3 regions of the Burkholderia sp. FERM BP-3421 genome follow, and region 1 is predicted to be linked to each of the others. Evidence: riboswitches for the same ligand, from Rfam matches in the RefSeq annotation. Region 1 holds a riboswitch; each other region holds the start of a gene.
The links. A riboswitch is a leader RNA that binds a small molecule or an ion and turns the genes downstream of it on or off. The one in region 1 is predicted to bind thiamine pyrophosphate.
Positions count from the first base shown of each region.

Region 1 (2,254 bases):
CGACACGATGCCCGTCATGCGGTTCGCGGTCAGCGGCACGTATTGCAGGCGCACGCCCGCGTGGATCGTGAAGTAGTCGACGCCTTGCTCGGCCTGCTCGATCAGCGTGTCGCGGAAGATTTCCCAGGTCAGGTCCTCGGCCTTGCCGTTGACCTTTTCCAGCGCCTGGTAGATCGGCACCGTGCCGATCGGCACCGGGCTGTTGCGGATGATCCATTCACGGGTTTCGTGGATATGCTTGCCGGTCGACAGGTCCATCACCGTGTCGCCGCCCCAGCGGATCGCCCAGGTCATCTTGTCGACTTCCTCGCCGATCGACGACGTCACGGCCGAGTTGCCGATGTTCGCGTTGATCTTCACGAGGAAGTTGCGGCCGATGATCATCGGCTCCGATTCCGGGTGGTTGATGTTCGCCGGGATGATCGCGCGGCCGCGCGCGATTTCGTCGCGCACGAACTCCGGCGTGATCTCGGCGGGCGCGCCCGTGCCGTAGGCGGCGGCGCCGAACGCCTGGCCCGGATGCTGGCGGCCCATCATCGCGGCGAGCTTCGCGCCGTTCGGGCCGCTTGTCTTCAGGTTTTCCAGGTACTCGGCGCGGCGCTGGTTCTCGCGGATCGCGATGTATTCCATTTCCGGCGTGATGATGCCCTGGCGCGCGTAGTGCATCTGGGTGACGTTCTTGCCCGCCTTGGCGCGGCGCGGGTTGCGGTGCAGGCCCGGGAAGCGCAGCTCGGCCGTCTTCGGGTCCTGCGCGCGTTCGAGGCCGTATTCGCTCGTGAGGCCGTCGAGCGCCTCGGTGTCGCCGCGCGACTCGATCCAGCCCTGGCGCAGCGCGGGCAGGCCCGAGCGGATGTCGATCTTGGCGTCCGGATCGGTGTAGGGGCCGGAGGTGTCGTACACATAGATCGGCGGGTTCTTCTCGCCGCCGAAGCCGGTCGGGGTGTCGGCCTGGGTGATCTCGCGCATCGGCACGCGGATGTCCGGCTGCGAGCCCGCCACGTAGATCTTGCGCGAGTTCGGCAGCGGGGCAATGGCGGCGGCGTCGACGCGCGCATCGGCGGAAAGGAACTTGGGGTTGGCGTTCATGCGATCTCCTGTGTCGATCCGATCGAGCGCTGGGCGCTGGCTCGGGTGCAGGACCCGGGCCGGCGCTTCAGTACTTGCCCGGATCCCATGCAAAGCGAATGTGGGGCGCTAAGCAGGAGACGAGACTCGCGACGCGACGGGATTCATCTGAAGAACGACGGTGAAACCCGGACGCTTCCCTGCGCTGGCATTATCCAGATCAGGTTCAAAGGGTATTTCTCACCCGCCGCGCACCAAATGTCTGATCTGGCGCAAGGCAGGACCCCCGCGTTAGCAAGCGCACAAGATACACCGGGTCGGCGGCGGTTTCAACCGGGGACAGATCTTAAGTGCGGCGGCGGGGTGCGGCCGCGAAAATAATTTCATGGGCGGCTGTCAGATCGCGCGGTGTGCGCCGACCAATCGACTCCTCTAACAAGATGACGGAGTCATCCCATGAAACATTCCCTGTTGGCCGCCTGCCTCGCCGTGTTCGCGTTCTCTGCCGCAGGCGTCGCCTATGCGCAGAACGATGCGATGTCGAACGGCGCGATGGCGAAGGACGCCATGGCGAAAGACGCGATGTCCAAGGACGGCATGAAGAAGGACGCGATGTCCAAGGACGGTATGAAGAAGGATGCGATGTCCAAGGACGGTATGAAGAAGGATGCGATGTCGAAGGACGGCATGAAGAAGCCGATGAAGGACGACAAGATGAGCCCGATGTCGAACTGAGCGCCCGCGCGCTCCCCGCTTGGCCTTGGCCGTCCGCGCCCCCGCGCGGGCGGCGCTTTTTCGGGCCGGGGCGCGCGGGGCCGCCGTGACAGCCAGGAGGTCACGCGATGCATGTTTCCCATTCCCCCATGCGGCCGCCCGCGGCGCGCCGCGAACGCGTCGTCCACCCGGTCTGGGTGCGGGTCTGCCACTGGCTGAACGCGCTGGCGGCCGTCACGATGGTGCTGTCCGGCTGGCGCATCTACGACGCCTCGCCGATCTACGCCGGCTTCACGTTTCCGCACGGGCTCACGCTCGGCGGCTGGCTCGGCGGCGCGCTGCAATGGCATTTCGCCGCGATGTGGCTGCTGTTCCTCAACGGGCTCGGCTATCTCGCGCTGGGCGTCGCGACGGGACGCCTGCGCCGCAAGTTCTGGCCGCTGTCGCCGCGCGCCGTGCTGCGCGACGCGTGGGC
Region 1 is NZ_CP117782.1:473,318-475,571, forward strand. It holds gene thiC (phosphomethylpyrimidine synthase ThiC) at 1-1,086, opposite strand, end outside; TPP riboswitch at 1,245-1,363, opposite strand; gene Bsp3421_RS18345 (pentapeptide MXKDX repeat protein) at 1,522-1,800, shown strand; partial or broken gene Bsp3421_RS18350 (cytochrome b/b6 domain-containing protein) at 1,956-2,254, shown strand, end outside.

Region 2 (2,254 bases), on a different replicon from region 1:
CGTCACGCGCCGATCAGGTGCAGCACGACCTCGCGCCGATGGCCCGCGCGGCGATGCTCGAAGAGGTAGAGGCCTTGCCAGGTGCCCAGCACCATGCGCCCATGCTCGACCGGGATCGACAATTGCACCTGGGTCAGCGCCGCGCGCAGATGCGCGGGCATGTCGTCGGGGCCTTCCGCGTCGTGCTCGTAGCGTGACGCATCCTCCGGCGCGAGGGCGGCGAAGTAGCGCTCCAGGTCGCGCCGCACCGACGGGTCCGCGTTCTCCTGGATCAACAGCGAAGCCGAGGTATGCCGGCAAAACACGGTCAGCAGCCCGGTGCGAATCGCTTGCCGCTCGACGAAGGCCTGCGCCTGCCCCGTGAATTCGACGAGCCCCGCCCCGCGCGACTCGACGAGAAGGTGTCCGATCGCCTGTCGCATGATCAGCGGGCGCGGCTCAAGCCAGCGCGGCGAAGCCCTCGGCCTCGATCTGCGCGGCGCTGTCGGGACGCACGACGCGGGCGACTTCGACGCCCTCGCGCAGGAACACGAGGGTGGGCCACAGCTTGATGCGGAACGAACGACCCAGCGGCCGGCCGGGGCCGTCCTCGATCTTCAGATGCCGGACCGCGGGATGCGCCGCGAACGCGGCTTGAATCGCCGGCTGCGCCCCCGCGCAGATACCGCACCAGTTGGCGCCGAATTCGAGGACCGTCATGCCCGCGAGCGCGTCAACTTCGGTGCGCGCGGGGGCGTCAGGGGTGTAGGCCGTTGGAGTATGCATCGCCGCTCTCGGATACCGTGAAAAAAGGGCTGTGACCTGCTGCGAAGCCAGCGGCCCTACTGTAGCGGAAAGCCGGCCGCGCCGCAGCCGATGCGACGCGCGGACTGCGGCGGGCGCGCAGCGGCATGACAGGCGGCATGAACGCATGAACGAGCGAGCGCGGCAGACGCCGCGCGGCGCGATGCTTGCCGATCCCCGGCTTCTTACCCATAATGCGTGAGCCATCAGGGGGAGCCGGTTTGCCGGCTGAGAGGTTCCGGGTGCGGAACGACCCCTAAACCTGATCCGGATAATGCCGGCGTAGGAATGAGGTCATCGACGTGTCCTGCACACCCTCCCCTGGCGCGGGCTCCACCGCCGCCGCCCCTCCGCTCCACCGCCCGGGCCGATCACGCCGATGACCCCGCCCGTCATTGCGCTGGTCCTGTTTGCCGCGATCCTGCACGCGACCTGGAACGCCGTGCTGCGCAGCGGCGCCGACCGGCTGTGGAGCATCACCGTCATGAGTTTCGCCACGACCGCGGCGGCGGCCGCGTGCGCGCTCTTCCTGCCGCTGCCCGCGCGCGCGAGCTGGCCGTATCTCGGCGTCTCGGCCATGCTGCAGGTGGGCTACAGCCTCTTCCTCGCGTATGCGTACAAGGGCGCCGAACTGGGCCTGATCTACCCGATCGTCAGGGGCACCGTGCCGCTCCTCGTGACGATCGGCGGCTACCTGTTCGCCGGGCAGACGCTCCACGACGGCTCGCTGCTCGGCGTCCTGCTGATCTCGGGCGGCATCGCGAGTCTCGCGCTCGGCCGCCGCCGGATCCAGGCGCGGCCGCTGCTCGCCGCGCTCGTCACGGGGCTGTTCATCGGCAGCTACGTGACGACCGACGGCGTGGGCGTCAGGCTCGCCGGCGATCCGCGCGCCTACGCGGCCTGGATTTTCATCCTCTACGGGATCCTGATGCCGGCCGTGTATGCGCTGTACGGCGGCAAGCTCGCCAAGGGCTATGCCCGCAACGAGACCGTCAAGGCCATGCTGGGCGGCGTCATCTCGATGATCAGCTACGCGGCGACCGTCGCCGCGCTGTCGCTCGGGCCGCTCGGGCCGGTGTCGGCGATCCGGGAGACCAGCATCGTGTTCTCGGTGATCATCGGCTGGCTGTGCCTCGGCGAACGTCCGACCCGGCATCGCGTCGCGGCCAGCATGGCGGTGGTGATCGGCGCGGTCTGCCTGACCTATCGCGCCTGAGGCCCGAGCCGGGCACGCGCGCGGCGCATCCGCGGCCGCGCGCGCCCATGCGCCCCGTGCGTTACGAATACACCGGCCGCCGCGCCGCCTCGGCGGCCAGGAACCTCGACCGCGCCCGCAGTTCGCCTTCCCGGAAATAGCCGCCGCGCAACGTGCGCTTGAAGCCGCTCGCCCCGAAATCGCCGCGCCCGTGGAAGATGCGGCGGTTGTCCCACACCACCATGTCGCCCTGCGACCACGCATGCGTATACGCCT
Region 2 is NZ_CP117780.1:389,847-392,100, forward strand. It holds gene Bsp3421_RS02530 (secondary thiamine-phosphate synthase enzyme YjbQ) at 3-422, opposite strand; gene Bsp3421_RS02535 (thioredoxin family protein) at 439-765, opposite strand; TPP riboswitch at 983-1,089, shown strand; gene Bsp3421_RS02540 (DMT family transporter) at 1,163-1,999, shown strand; gene Bsp3421_RS02545 (TauD/TfdA family dioxygenase) at 2,061-2,254, opposite strand, start outside.
Region 2: another riboswitch for thiamine pyrophosphate. It lies ahead of Bsp3421_RS02540 (DMT family transporter); the one in region 1 lies ahead of thiC (phosphomethylpyrimidine synthase ThiC).

Region 3 (2,254 bases), 960 kb from region 1:
AGACCAGCGCCGGTCGGTGGTCGGGCAGCGTCGGCCGGCATTGCGCGTTGAGTTCGAGTATGCGCGCCTCGCCGAAGGCCGGATGCACGGAAAACGCGGCGCTCAGCAGTTCGAGCGCCGAGCGCACGCTGACGGGCGACATGTCCTCGCCCTCCACCTCGGTCGCGCCGATCACGTACAGGTCATGCTCCTTCGGCGCGATGTAGAGCGGGTAGCGCGGATGCAGCAGCCGCACCGGACGGCTCAGGCCGATACCCGGCGCGTGCACGCGCGCCACCTCGCCGCGGATCCCGCGCAGCGTCGGGAACACCTGCTTCGCGCCCAGCCCGCGGCAATCGATCGTGACGCGCGCCGCCGGCGCGGTCGCGAGATCGACCACGGTATTCCAGTGCGTCTCGACGCCGCGCTCGGCCAGGCCGGCCGCGAATGCATGCAAGGTCTGGCGGTTGTCGAGCTGGCCCTCGCGCGGCAGCAGCAGGCCGCGCGCGAAGCGACCGCCGAGCGCGGGCTCGGCCGCGTCGACCTGCGCGCCGGCAAGCGGCACGAAGCCGCCGTCGACCAGCGCCGCCGGTGCGTTCGCGCGCACCCGGCGCTCGAACAGCGGCGCCTCGGCGCGATCCGCGTGATGCCAGACCACGAGCGTGCCGTTGCGCTGGAAGAACACCGGCTCCGGCAGTTCGGCGAGCCACGCGGGCCAGCGCTCGAGCGACGCGGCGCCCAGTTCGGTGATCAGCAGTTCCGCGCTCGCCGCCTCGGCGAGCGGCGCGAGCATCGCGGCGGCCACCCAGGCGGCCGCGCCCGACCCGGCCGCGTCGCCGCGCTCGACGAGCACGACGCGATGGCCCTCGCCCGCCAGCCGCCATGCGACCAGCCGACCGACCAGGCCGCCGCCCAGCACCGCGAAATCGGCTTGCGATCCGGGCGTCATGAGCGCCCCCCCGCCCGCGCAGCAGCGCGACAGCAGGACCACGGGAAACATACAAATGAAGAATGAACGGTCATCGAATCCTTCCGCAACACGCGGCGCGCGCACCCAAAAGGACGAAACCGGCAGCCAGGGCCGGCCGGGCGTGCGAGGCGCTGGCGAAACGGGAATGACGGCCAGCGCGGCCCGGCGGGATCGGAAACTTCCCGCGCCGGTATTACCCGGATCGGGTGCGAAGGGTCTCTCTCAGCCTCGTCGCGCCACGCCCGTCGCCGGGCGGCTGGCGTGCAAAGCACCCCTGTTTCGTCGGCGGTCATTAGACCATAAAAGCGGAAACGGCCGCAAACCGGCGCCTGCGGCAAAATCGCCCGACGCCCCGCCGCGCTGGCACAATGCCCGATGATCGGGCCGGGTCCGGTCGCGCCCGGCCCGCGCGTTAAGGGCCGTTTAAGCCGCGCCCCACACAATCGGCGCACGCCCGCCGCCATGCGGCACTGTTTTCAGGCGCGCCGCGCGCGGCGCGGTATCCGGTCCACTCATCAGGACGCCCATGAGCCAATCGCCCCCCTCCGCCCGCCCCGATCCGCACGATCCCGCCGCGTCCGCGCGCGACGTGTCGGCGTGGCGGCTCATCAAGCCCTACTGGGTCTCGTCCGAATGGAAGATCGCCTGGACGCTGTTCATCACGATCATCGCGATCAACCTGCTGATGGTCGCGATCAACGTCAAGCTCAACAAGTGGAACGCGCAGTTCTACAACGCGTTGGAATCGAAGGACGTCCACGACTTCCCGCACCTGCTGCTCGTGTTCAGCGGGCTCGCATTCGCGTACATCATCCTGTTCGTCTACGGCCGCTACCTGCGGCAGATGCTCGGCTTCCGCTGGCGGCAGTGGCTCACCGAGCGCTTCCTGGAGGAATGGCTCGGCGCGCGCGCGTTCTACCGGATCGAACGCGACCGCCTCGCCGACAACCCCGACCAGCGGATCAGCGACGATCTCGCGTCGTTCGCCACCACCACGCTCGCGCTGACCCTCGACCTGCTGTCGACGGTCGTCACGCTCGTGTCGTTCGTGACGATCCTCTGGTCGCTCGCGGGCGCGCTCACCATCACGCTCGGCGGCTCGCCGGTCATGATCCCCGGCTACATGGTGTGGGCCGCCGCGCTGTACGCCATATTCGGCTCGCTGATGACGCACTGGTTCGGCCACCAGCTCGTGCCGCTCAACTACCAGCAGCAGCGGGTCGAGGCCGACTTCCGCTTCGGCCTGATCCGGATCCGCGAGAACGCCGAGCAGATCGCGTTCTACGACGGCGAGCGCAGGGAGCG
Region 3 is NZ_CP117782.1:3,408,548-3,410,801, reverse strand. It holds gene Bsp3421_RS31550 (FAD-dependent oxidoreductase) at 1-928, opposite strand, end outside; TPP riboswitch at 1,112-1,235, opposite strand; gene Bsp3421_RS31545 (ABC transporter ATP-binding protein/permease) at 1,476-2,254, shown strand, end outside.
Region 3: another riboswitch for thiamine pyrophosphate. It lies ahead of Bsp3421_RS31550 (FAD-dependent oxidoreductase); the one in region 1 lies ahead of thiC (phosphomethylpyrimidine synthase ThiC).